Regions from separate parts of the Mesobacillus sp. LC4 genome, predicted to be linked through region 2. Evidence: riboswitches for the same ligand, from Rfam matches in the RefSeq annotation. Region 2 holds a riboswitch; each other region holds the start of a gene.

Region 1 (3,094 bases), on a different contig from region 2:
TCCTTTCAGAGGACAGCGTTCGTTACGAGTAGCTGCAGCGACATTTTATAAAAGGGAGTACGGAGTCGACCTTGATCCGGAAGAAGAAATTGCCATCCTTTTCGGGGGCAAGGCTGGCCTGGTAGAAATTCCTCAATGTCTGTTGAATCCTGGGGACACGATTCTCGTTCCAGATCCCGGCTATCCTGACTACTGGTCGGGAGTCGAGCTGGCCAGGGCAAAGATGGTGACAATGCCACTCCGGGAAGAGAATGACTTTATGCCTGATTATGAAGAGTTAGCTGCCGAGCAATTGGATAAAGCCAAGCTGATGTTCCTTAACTATCCTAATAATCCCACAGGGGCAGTTGCCGATAAACAATTTTTTGATGAAACAATCGAGCTTGCACGAGAGAATCAGATTTGTGTCGTTCACGATTTTGCTTATGGTGGAATTGGCTTTGACGGGAACCGCCCACAAAGCTTTTTACAGTCTGAAGGCGCAAAAGACGTAGGAATCGAAATTTATACTCTGTCAAAAACTTATAATATGGCTGGATGGCGTGTTGGTTTTGCTGCAGGAAACAAGAGTGTGATTGCCGCAATCAACTTGCTGCAGGACCATATGTATGTCAGCTTGTTTGGTGCAGTGCAGGAAGCGGCTGCAGAAGCATTGCTGGGACCGCAGGAGTGTGTTGCCGAGCTAAACAATCTATATGAAACCCGAAGAAACGTACTTATTGACGGCCTGACAAAGATAGGCTGGCAGGTGACTGCTCCAAAGGGCTCATTTTTTGCGTGGCTGAAGGTTCCAGAACCATTTACTTCGGTTGAGTTTGCGGATTTCTTACTGGAAAAAGCACATATAGCAGTTGCCCCCGGTGTAGGATTCGGTGGCTATGGAGAAGGTTTTGTGCGGGTGGGCCTGCTGACTTCGGCAGAGAGACTGCAGGAAGCAGTCAGCAGAATTGAAAGCTTGGAAATATTCAAAAAATAGTTGACATTGTTTTATGAACCTGACATAATCCTAATTAACAAATTTACTTTAACCAATTAAATAACTTGATTAAATTATTTTCTTATCAAGAGCAGGCGGAGGGACGAGCCCGATGAAGCCCGGCAACCGATCCAGCGTAAGCTGGGCACGGTGCTAATTCTTGCAGCGAAAGCTGAAAGATGAGAAGAGTTTAGTGTATTTTCTAACCTCTTCTTTGTGAAGAGGTTTTTTTAATGCCCAAATACAACTGGGTTCAATAAGTATCGAAGGGATTGATCTTCATGAGTGAAATTACAGCGACTTACATAGTCCATGACGCCAAACATAACCCGCAGAAAAAAGCAGAGGGAATCGCGCTCGGCTTGACAGTGGGATCCTGGACTGACCTGCCGGAACTGGACCAAAAACAATTAAAAAAACATAAGGGAAGAGTGGTTTCTGTAGAAGGCTCGAGCCTGGACCATAATTCAGAAACAGTGGCAACAATCAAAGTCGCCTATCCTGCCCTCAATTTTTCACCCGACCTGCCAGCCATTTTGACAACTGTTTTTGGAAAACTCTCGCTTGATGGCAAAGTGAAACTTGTCGATCTCGAATTTGATGAAGAATTAAAGAAACACTTCCCAGGTCCTCGCTTCGGAATCGAAGGAATCAGGAGGAAGCTTGGTGTTTATGACCGTCCATTGCTTATGAGCATCTTCAAAGGTGTTATCGGACGTGATATGGATTTCCTGCTAAAACAACTTAAAGAACAAAGCCTTGGAGGAGTTGACCTGATCAAGGACGACGAGATCCTGTTTGAAAACGAATATACACCTTTTGCAAAGAGGATCACTCTTGGTAAAAAAGTTCTTGAAGAAGTCTATGAATCTACTGGACATAGGACCTTATATGCGGCCAATCTGACAGGAAGGACTTCACACTTGAAGGACAAAGCGAGAAAAGCGGCAGAACTCGGAGCAGACGCGTTATTGTTCAATGTGTTCGCCTATGGCCTGGATGTCTTGCAGGAACTTAGGGAAGATGATGAAATCGGGATTCCGATCATGGCTCACCCAGCTGTGAGTGGGGCGCTGACATCGGCTGATGAATATGGCTTTTCCCATTCATTGCTTCTGGGTAAATTACTCCGCTATGCCGGAGCAGACTTCTCGCTTTTCCCGTCACCATATGGAAGTGTGGCACTTGAAAAGCAGCAGGCGATATCAATTGCTGAGGCACTGACTGCTGAGGATCAATACGAAAGGACCTTCCCGGTTCCATCAGCAGGCATACATCCTGGAATGGTGCCGCAATTGGTTAAAGATTTCGGAGTTGATTCTATCATAAATGCAGGCGGAGGCGTTCATGGTCATCCTGGTGGAGCACAGGGTGGAGGCAAGGCATTCAGACAGGCGATTGAAACCGTACTTCAGGGAAAAAGCCTTGAAGAAGGGGCTCTGGATCATGCTGAGTTGAAAACAGCTATACGCCTGTGGGGTTCATCAGAGGCGGTGGCAAAGTGAGTCAGCCTGTGATATTTTGCGACTTTGACGGAACAGTAACAGAAAAGGACAATATCATAGCCATCATGAATGAATTCGGTTCGGATGGCTGGGATGAAATTAAAGAAGCAGTGCTGGGCCGCAGGATTTCGATCAGGGAGGGAGTAGGGAAAATGTTTTCTCTCCTACCTGTTTCGAAGAAGGAAGAAATCATTCAGTTTGCTGTACAGAACGCCAGGATCCGCCCGGGATTTCAAGAGTTTCTTGATTATGCCCATGAGGAAGGTATACCTGTTTATATCGTCAGCGGAGGGATAGATTTTTTCATAGAACCTATCATTCAAAAATTCGGACCGCTCGCTGGAGTGTATTGCAATAGTTCGGATTTTACAGGAAGTACGATAAAAATAGAATGGCCAAACAGCTGCGATGATCAATGTTCAAATGATTGCGGCTGCTGCAAACCATCCATCATGAGAAAGCTGGAAAAAAAGAGCGCCTATAAAATAGTCATCGGTGATTCCGTAACAGATTTGGAAGCTGCAAAACAAGCCGATCTTGTGCTTGCCAGAGACTATTTAAAGGATAAATGCGAAGAATGGAAGATTGAACATAGACCATTCGAAACGTTTTA
Region 2 (3,094 bases):
GCCAACTGTGATGAACATTGTCTGGGTATCAAAGCGCTGATAACCATATGTAATTGCCAAGTCGCCCAGGCCGCCGCCGCCGATTGCGCCGGCCATTGCTGATGCACCGATCAATCCAACCGTCGCAATCGTAAAAGCAAGGATCAGCGAGCTCATCGCTTCGGGAAGAATAAATTTGAAAACAATCTGCCATGGTGTGGCACCCATTGATTCAGCTGCCTCAATCACTCCGGGGTCCACTTCCAGGAGGGAGTTCTCTACCAATCTAGCAATATACGGACCGGCATAGAAGACTAGTGGAACTACAGCCGCTGCTGTACCAATTGACGTACCAACAATCAGCCGGGTCAGCGGGATGATTGCGACCAGCAGGATAATGAATGGCACTGAGCGAAAGACGTTGATTAGACTATTTAGTACATTGAAGACAGGGGCGTTTTCAAGTAAATGGCCTTTCCTGGTGACCACAAGCGCGATTCCCAGCGGCACTCCGAGGACTGCCGAAAACAGGAGGGAGAACGCAACCATTTGCAGTGTTTCGATTAAGGCCTGAATAATTTGCTCTGAATTAACTAGCATGTGCTGTCACTTCCTTTATGCTTACTTTTTGCTGATCGATAAAATTAAGGGCTCTCAGAATTTCTTTATCACGGCCCTGTAACTCGACAATCAGGTTTCCGAATGGGATTCCTTGAAGTTCTGTGATATTGCCGAAAAGAACATTGACGTTGATATCGAATTTCTTTGAAAGCTGGGACAGAAGCGGCTGACCGGCTGACTGGCCTACAAAGTTGATCCGGAATACCTTATGCAGTCCTGAATTTTCTTCAATAATCTTGTACACGGAATCAGGAATGCTGTCATTCATGATGGTGCTGACGAAATTTCTTGCCGTTTCTGTTTTAGGAGCTGAAAAAACACTGAAGACAGTATCTTCCTCGATGATTCTTCCATCCTCGATGACAGCAACTCTGTCACAAATTTCCCTGATGACGGACATTTCATGGGTAATGATTAAAATCGTTATGTTGTACTCCTTATTGATTTTTTTCAAAAGCTGTAGGATCGAGCTGGTTGTCTGCGGGTCCAGGGCAGATGTCGCTTCATCGCAAAGCAGGATTTTCGGCTGGGTTGCCAGAGCCCGGGCAATTCCGATTCGCTGCTTCTGGCCGCCCGAGAGCTGGTCTGGATAATTGTCTGCTTTATCAACCAGTCCGACAAAGTCGAGCAACTGATAAACCCGTTCTTTTATTTTCGCCTTCGGAAGCTTACCGAGAATGAGGGGCATCGCGACATTTTCAAATACTGTCTTGGAGTTTAAAAGATTGAAATGCTGGAATACCATCCCAATATTCTTTTTAACCTCTCTCACTTCTTTTACAGACAGGGAAGTCATGTCGCAGCCATCCACAATCACCCTTCCAGATGTCGGCCGTTCCAACAAATTCACACAGCGGATCAGCGAGCTTTTTCCCGCACCGCTAAAACCAATGACTCCGAATATCTCTCCTTCTTTGATTTCTAAATCAATTCCATTCAATGCCGCTACCTTATTTCCGCGGCTTTCATAGACTTTTTCCACTTGCTCAAATGTGATCATCTGTCTTCCTCCTTTGTGGATATAAAAAAACCTCTTCCCGGAAACAGGAAGAGGCATGCCGCAACGAATGCTGGTCAATATCTCTTCTTATCTCCCAAGCTCATGCTTGCTGGATTTGGCACAGTACTCATTGTGAGTCCGCTGCCGAGGCATCAAAGGGCCAGTCCCTCCGCCTCTCTTGATAAGAAAGTATCCTTATGAAATTTTTTGGGTGGGTATTTTTGGGAAATAAAAAGTCCCCTTCAGAAAGAAGAGGACATCAAATGAAAAGTCAGCCTCTTCTTATCTGTCAAGCTCATGCTTGCTGGATTTGGCACAGTCCTCCAAAGGAGTCCGCTGCCGAGGTGTCATAGGGCCAGTCCCTCAACCTCTCTTGATAAGAAGTAACGAATATTGAGTTGTGAATCTTGTTTATTACTTTACTGTGTCAAAGAAAAAGTGTCAATCATTTTTGTTGTATTTTTTTTAGTAATACGAAAAATAGGAATATAGTATTAAATAAAAGGAATCGGCCAAAAAAAATAGAACCCCTGCAGCAGCAAGGGGTTCCATCGGGAAAAGAGCTCTATCGGGTAATCACAATCGGTCCATTTTTCGTTAGGATGATGGTATGCTCGCATTGAGCGACAAAGCTGTTTTCTGTTACATAGGTCCATTCGTCGTTTTCATTTTGGAAGACTTCTTCTTCGCGTGTTGAGATGAATGGTTCGAAAGCGATGACCATTCCTTCTTTTAACAGTTCGTCATCCCATGGCTCATGATAGTTGTAAACGTGATCGGGGGCTTCATGGATAGTACGCCCAATCCCGTGGCCAGTAAGGTTTTTGATCACTGTCAGTCCGTTCTTTCGCGCAGTCGCTATAACTGCTTTGCCAAGTCCGCTTTTCTTCGAGCCTGGTTTCGCTTTTTTCAAGCCTGCTTCAAAAGCCTCTACAGCCGTTTCGCAAATCTTGGTTAAAATCGGATCACCTTCGCCAACGACGAATGAGATGCCAGTATCAGCGAAATATCCATTTTTTGAGCCGGAAACATCGATATTAACGATATCGCCCTCTTTGATCACCCGGCTGCCCGGAATCCCGTGTGCGACTTCTTCATTCACACTGATGCATGTATATCCTGGGAAATTGTATTCACCCTTCGGAGCGGAAATAGCGCCATGCTCTTCAAACAACCTGCCTGCCATTTCATCGAGCTCTTTCGTGGTAATTCCAGGTGCAGTCTTCCCAACTAATTCTTCGCGAATCAAGCCGACAATCCTGCCGATTTCTTTTAATCCGTTAAAATCTTCTTCTGTTTTCGCAATCATAATTTATTCCTTTCCAATAGCATCGATTTAAAAAACTCTACGATTAGATTATCCTTTTTAAGCTTGAAAATCCATTCTTTAGGTTTGTGGTCAGTCTGGATTGAATCCGGATACTGCTTACAGCAACAATCTTCTTGTCTTCCGTGAAAACGATACCAATATGATGGTATCAATATTTTGCTCTA
Region 3 (3,094 bases), on a different contig from region 2:
CATAAAAAGGAAACGATCATTGACTTCAGAGCTCAGTTCCCATTCCTGCACGACCATCAGTTGGCGCTAATTGATTCTCCAGGAATCAATCGTAATAACTATGACAATCATCCGTTGTACAATTACTTGAGGTTTGCTGACAGCCTATTATTCGTGCTTAACGCAAATGACCCTTTTACGGAAAAAGAAAGGGAAATCCTCACGAAAATATCCGAGTACTTCCCGCAGCTTCCTATTCACTTCCTGTTGAATAAAATAGATGCTGTCTACAGTCAGCAAGAGGCAATAGAAGTATTCGACCAAACATCAGCGGAAATCAGCCAATACTATCCTGAAGCAAAGATGTTCGCTTTCTCAGCTACTTATGATAAAGGCAAGCAGTTGAGAGATTTCTCTGATTTTATCAAAGCAAACAGAAGCACAGTAGACTTCGATCAGGAGCGCACAGCAAAACTGCAATTCTTTGTGAGAAGGGCGATCACGTATTTGCTTGATAAACGGATTGAAATTGAAAATGACCATATGGAAACAATCAGCTGGAACGAAGAGATGGTAAGCAAGCTGAATGGTGCGATCAATCAACTGGGTGACATCGAGGAAGAGAAATCGAAATCCATTCAGAAGTCATACCGTAAAATCAAGGACGAAACCCGTACGGAAATCATTGAAAAAATTCCGGAAATCCTGCGGAGTTGTTCTGAATTGGTAACAGAGGACAGCGATTTCGGAAAAATCCATACTGAAATGGATGAAGCGATGAACAAGAAGATAAGAGAATATCTTGATGAAACACTGTTGCCGAAATTCCATGAGGATTTGCAAGGATGGATTCAGCATTCGAAGGACGAATTCGATCATAGCCAAAACTATTTGAATGAAATGGCTGACGGTTTTAACTCGATGTATGGAGATGAACGGATCAGCCTGGACTGCGATTTCAGGGTACTTGATGATTGGCGCCGCGATGCAAATCGGATGACGAACGGCGTTCACTATGAAAAAATCAACATCATGAACCGCTCGACACCGCAGCAATTCTTCCTGAAGAGCGCAGGCAAGCTGCTAGGCGTGCTGCCGCAAAACAATGCGATGCTTTATAACCGATATAAAACCTATCTGGAGACAGAAGATTATTATGAGATCGGCGTGACCACCGCGAAAAGATTCCTGCAGCAATTCGAGATTTTTGAAAAATCGATTGAACGCGACGTGAACCTGTTCTTCAAAAATCCATTCAACGTACTAGAAAAAGCAGTAGAAGATGCCAATTCCGAAATTGGTTATGGCAAGACCGAGCTTGAAAAAATGAGAATCAACCCAGAGCTGTACCGCGACCCATTGACACTGTACGAAGTGAAGCTTCGCCAGTTTGAATGGATGACCGCTGCAGGGAGAGGTTAATTGAAAAAGGAAGATTCCGATTGGAGTCTTCCTTTTTGCTTGGTGTGAAAAAAGAATAAAATTAAATTTTCGAAATAATATTGACAATATGAGTATAGGAGTTTAAAGTAAAATTTATCGATTTGCAACATTAACTCAATAAAGAAATTCTCTTATCAAGAGTGGCAGAGGGACTGGCCCTATGACGCCCAGCAACCGTTCCAATTGGAATTGGTGCTAAATCCTGCAAAACAATTTTTTTTGTTTTGAAAGATAAGAGAGGAATCCGACCTTTGCATTTTTACTGCGTTTGAAACCTCTCTTTTCTGGAGAGGTTTTTTTATTTGTGTTAGACAGGCAGATCAATCAAAGGGGGAAATTCAGATGAAAAAAGGAATGAAAAAAGTATTTTTAGGTGCAGTTGCTTCTGCATTGCTGCTGACAGGCTGTGGCGGGGGAGAGACGAAGACGGCCTCTGGTCCTGTTGAGGGAGTTCCGGAGCGATTTGCCAAAGGTGAGGAAGTCAAAATTAAAGTGATCCGCAAGATCGGCGGAGACGACCATACTGCACAATTTTTAGCCGGAGCAAAAGCAGAAGGAGAAGCTCTTGGCTTCAAGGTAGATGTTTTTACTGCGAATGGAGATACAGCAAAATTCCATGACGCGATTAACCAAGGGCTGCAGCAGGATTATGATGGATTCATCATCTCGCATGGTGACGATGCGGCAACAGTAGATGATGTGAAAAAGTTAGTGGATGAGGGCAAAAGTGTCGTGACTTTTGATTCGAATCCAGACCTTGCTCAGGTAGAAGGTGTCACTCTTACTTCCCAGGACGATGAAGCCCTCGCCACACAGGCGCTGGACCAGCTTGTGAAAGACCAAAATGGCGAAGCAAATATCGTTTATCTATGGGTAGATGGCTTCCCGCCGATGGTCAGAAGAAATAAAGTTTACCAGGAAACCTTAAAGGCGAATCCGGGAATCAAAGAAGTTGAGAGATTCGGAGTGGCCGCCGCTGATACAAGCGTCCAGACGCAGAACGCTGTTGCAGCCATGCTGAATAAGCATCCAAAAGGAGAAATTGACGCGATTTTCGCAACTTGGGACGCGTTTGCGATCGGTGCAGCACGTGCCATCAAGGAAGCGGGCCGCGATGAAATCAAGATTTACGGAATTGATGTATCCAATGCTGACCTGCAGGAAATCCAGGGAGATGGAAGCTCATGGAAATACACGGCCGCTGTTGATCCAAAGCTGATTGGGGAAGTGAATATGAGATTGCTTGCGAAAAAGCTTGCAGGTGAAGAAACTCCAGCAAGCTACGACTTAGAAGCATCACTGATTTCCCAGGAAGAGCTCCAGCAGTCAAAAGAGCCGGTGAACATGGCGAATTTAGCTGAAATCATCGAAGGCTGGGGCAAATCGGATGCATTTTTGGAAGACTGGATGGAGAAATTGAAGGATCATTATAAGAAATAACTATTGAAATGGTTGGTTGAGAAGTTTTTATAGCTGAAAAAAATATTATATAGCGACTTTCTCGATTATATAGCGACTTTTCCAATAATATAGCGACTTTTCAATATATATAGCGAGAATTTCACTTTTATAGCGAATTGGAAATTCCGCACGATTTTTTCCAGTTTACACTCAAACAAAACAAAACAGACACTCTCAAACTTACGAGAGTGTCTGCTTTGCAGAATGATAG
Region 4 (3,094 bases), on a different contig from region 2:
TGCTGCTGGTAATCTATATGGCGGAACTTACAATCTATTTGCTGTCACCCTGCCAAAGTACGGTATAAAAGTCCATCTGGTGGATTCCACTGATCCTGAAAATTTCCGTAGCGCTATTACTCCAAAAACAAAAGCGGTTTATGCCGAAACAATCGGGAATCCAAGTCTCAGGATCCTCGATATTGAAGCTGTGGCTGAAATTGCTCATGAAGCAGGAGTACCACTGATTATCGATAACACTTTTGCGACTCCTTATCTTTGCCAGCCAATAGAACATGGCGCAGATATCGTCGTCCACTCGGCTACCAAGTGGCTGTTAGGAAACGGAACAGTTATGGGCGGAATTATTGTGGACGGAGGGAAGTTTAATTGGAAATCAGCTAAGTTCCCAGGTTTCAATGAACCCGATTCCAGCTATCATAATATTGTCTATAGCGAGGCAATCGGTGCAGCGGCTTATATCGTAAAGGCAAGGGTTCAACTTTTGCGTGACCTTGGACCGGCAATCAGTCCACAGAGTGCGTTTCAATTCAATTTGGGCATAGAAACCTTGCATGTACGTATGAAGGAGCATATCGCCAATACACGGAAAATCGTAGACTATCTTGAGTCGCATCCCGCTGTTACATGGGTCAGCTATCCTGGCCATGAGTCCCATGCTGATAAAAGTCTTGCAGACCGCTATCTTCCAAAGGGAGCAGGGGCAGTCGTCATCTTTGGTATTGAAGGAGGCAGGGAAGCAGGAGCCAAACTAATTAACTCATTAGAATTATGGTCCCATGTCGCGAATGTCGGGGATGCAAAAAGCCTGATCATCCACCCTGCAAGCACGACACATCAGCAGCTGGATTCTGATGGCCTTAAAGCAGCCGGTGTTCCTGAGGATCTAATCCGTCTTTCGGTCGGGATTGAAAATGTGGACGATATCATTGAAGACCTTGAACAGGCGATCGAAAAAGCGACCGGAGTTCCAGGGGTTCCGGCAGGAACTTGACATCCATAAGCTTCCAGTTGATATTTAAGAATAATTTTTATTGACACCCTTTTTCACTCCGTGCTACAATCACACTCGTAACTTAAAACCGATTAGATAATTTAATAGCGTGCTCTTATCAAGAGAGGTGGAGGGAAGTGCCCTATGAAACCCGGCAACCGTCAATAAGCTTTGCTTACTGAAATGGTGCCAATTCACACAAAGCAAATTGCTTTGGCAGATGAGAGAAAGGAATCCACTATTACTATGCCTTTCTGCTCACTTGCAGGAAGGCTTTTATTTTGTCTTTTTTTGAAAAAGTTTTTCGAAAAGAGTTTTTTCGAGAGCATGATCATCTCCGATTAAGAGGCTATTTTCCATTTTAGCTAAAGTTTGAATTTTTTCGGTTAGGGAATGGGAAACTAGATTGATAACCTTCTTAAACATAGGAGATTTAACGGTTTTAATAAGTGTAGAATACTCGGTTGCAAAGAGGGGGAGTCAATTGATCACGATAAAGAATGCCAGAAAAATTTACCCTTCCAATAAAGGGGAGGTTAAAGCGGTAGATGATGTCAACCTTGAAGTCAAGGAAGGCGAAATATACGGAGTCATCGGGTACAGTGGCGCCGGTAAAAGTACTTTGATTCGAATGCTGAACGGCTTGGAGATCCCAACATCTGGTTCTGTGGTAGTAGCCGGAAGGGAAGTTTCCCGGATCAAAGGAGCGGAACTTCGCAAGGCCCGCCAGGAAATCAGCATGATTTTTCAGCATTTCAATCTGCTCTGGTCCAGAACGGTAGCGGAGAATATCGCTTTTCCGCTAGAAATTGCCGGAGTGGCTAAAGCAGAAAGAGAGAAGCGGGTTAAAGAATTGATCACACTTGTGGGACTTGAGGGCCGGGGAGATGCCTACCCTTCTCAGTTGAGTGGAGGCCAGAAGCAGAGGGTCGGAATTGCAAGGGCTCTTGCCAACAATCCTAAGGTGTTGCTTGGAGATGAAGCAACTTCAGCACTCGATCCACAGACGACTGACCAGATTCTTGATTTGCTTGTTGATATAAATAAAAGGCTTGGCCTAACAATCGTACTGATTACTCATGAAATGCATGTTATCAGGAAAATTTGCCATCGTGTGGCAGTAATGGAAGGCGGAAATATTGTTGAAACAGGTCCGGTTTTGGAAGTGTTCAAGAATCCGCAGCAGCCTATTACGAAAAGATTCGTCCAGCAGGTGACAGAACCGGAGGAAACAAAGGAAACAGTTGACCACTTATTGGAGCGTTATCCACATGGCCGCGTTGTTCAGCTGACTTTTGTAGGTGAAGGGACCGAGCAACCGCTGATCACAAACTTGATTCGTGAGTTTTCGATAACGGTCAATATTGTCCAGGGGAAAATTTCTCAGACACAGAATGGGTCATATGGAACTTTGTTCATCCATCTTGATGGTGACGAAAGCGAAGTAGCCAGGGCAATTGAGTATATTGGCCAGCATGAAGTCGGCGTGGAGGTGATTTCCAATGGCTGAAACATTGTTTCCGAATGTTAACTGGGACCGAATGTGGGAAGCGACACTTGAGACACTATATATGAGTGCCATTTCTGTTCTTGCTACCTTCATACTTGGAGCCATCCTTGGCCTGCTGCTATTTTTGACATCGAAGGGCAATATATGGGAAAACAAACCGGTCAATTTAGTATTGAGTGGGGTTGTCAATATTTTCAGGTCCATCCCATTCATCATCTTGATCGTTCTGTTGATTCCTTTTACGAAGTTCATCGTCGGTTCGATGATTGGCGAAAATGCAGCCCTGCCTGCATTGATCATTGGTTCGGCTCCATTTTACGCAAGGATGGTAGAAATCGGCTTGCGTGAGATTGATAAAGGGGTCATTGAAGCAGCAAAGTCCATGGGAGCGAAGACAACGACGATCATTTGGAAGGTTCTATTACCGGAATCGATGCCAGCCTTGGTGTCCGGTATCACGGTTACGGCGATCGCGTTAGTCAGTTACACAGCGATGGCCGGAGTGATTGGGGCCGGCGGTCTTGGAAACCTGGCTTATATGGAAGGATTCCAGAGAAGCCGGAACGATGTCACTTTGATGGCGACCATTA

What was found. A riboswitch is a leader RNA that binds a small molecule or an ion and turns the genes downstream of it on or off. The one in region 2 is predicted to bind S-adenosylmethionine.
Region 1: another riboswitch for S-adenosylmethionine. It lies ahead of mtnW (2,3-diketo-5-methylthiopentyl-1-phosphate enolase); the one in region 2 lies ahead of AB5I83_RS20615 (methionine ABC transporter ATP-binding protein).
Region 3: another riboswitch for S-adenosylmethionine. It lies ahead of AB5I83_RS11315 (sugar ABC transporter substrate-binding protein); the one in region 2 lies ahead of AB5I83_RS20615 (methionine ABC transporter ATP-binding protein).
Region 4: another riboswitch for S-adenosylmethionine. It lies ahead of AB5I83_RS10260 (methionine ABC transporter ATP-binding protein); the one in region 2 lies ahead of AB5I83_RS20615 (methionine ABC transporter ATP-binding protein).

The regions. Positions count from the first base shown of each region.
Region 1 covers NZ_JBGCUB010000004.1:386,660-389,753, forward strand. The annotation lists gene AB5I83_RS15225 (aminotransferase class I/II-fold pyridoxal phosphate-dependent enzyme) at 1-976, shown strand, start outside; SAM riboswitch class I at 1,056-1,162, shown strand; gene mtnW (2,3-diketo-5-methylthiopentyl-1-phosphate enolase) at 1,258-2,481, shown strand; gene AB5I83_RS15235 (2-hydroxy-3-keto-5-methylthiopentenyl-1-phosphate phosphatase) at 2,478-3,094, shown strand, end outside.
Region 2 covers NZ_JBGCUB010000009.1:13,588-16,681, reverse strand. The annotation lists gene AB5I83_RS20620 (methionine ABC transporter permease) at 1-579, opposite strand, end outside; gene AB5I83_RS20615 (methionine ABC transporter ATP-binding protein) at 569-1,600, opposite strand; SAM riboswitch class I at 1,685-1,788, opposite strand; SAM riboswitch class I at 1,880-1,983, opposite strand; gene map (type I methionyl aminopeptidase) at 2,166-2,909, opposite strand.
Region 3 covers NZ_JBGCUB010000003.1:91,066-94,159, reverse strand. The annotation lists gene AB5I83_RS11320 (dynamin family protein) at 1-1,401, shown strand, start outside; SAM riboswitch class I at 1,551-1,660, shown strand; gene AB5I83_RS11315 (sugar ABC transporter substrate-binding protein) at 1,765-2,862, shown strand.
Region 4 covers NZ_JBGCUB010000002.1:802,159-805,252, forward strand. The annotation lists gene AB5I83_RS10255 (O-acetylhomoserine aminocarboxypropyltransferase/cysteine synthase family protein) at 1-994, shown strand, start outside; SAM riboswitch class I at 1,107-1,221, shown strand; gene AB5I83_RS10260 (methionine ABC transporter ATP-binding protein) at 1,479-2,504, shown strand; gene AB5I83_RS10265 (methionine ABC transporter permease) at 2,497-3,094, shown strand, end outside.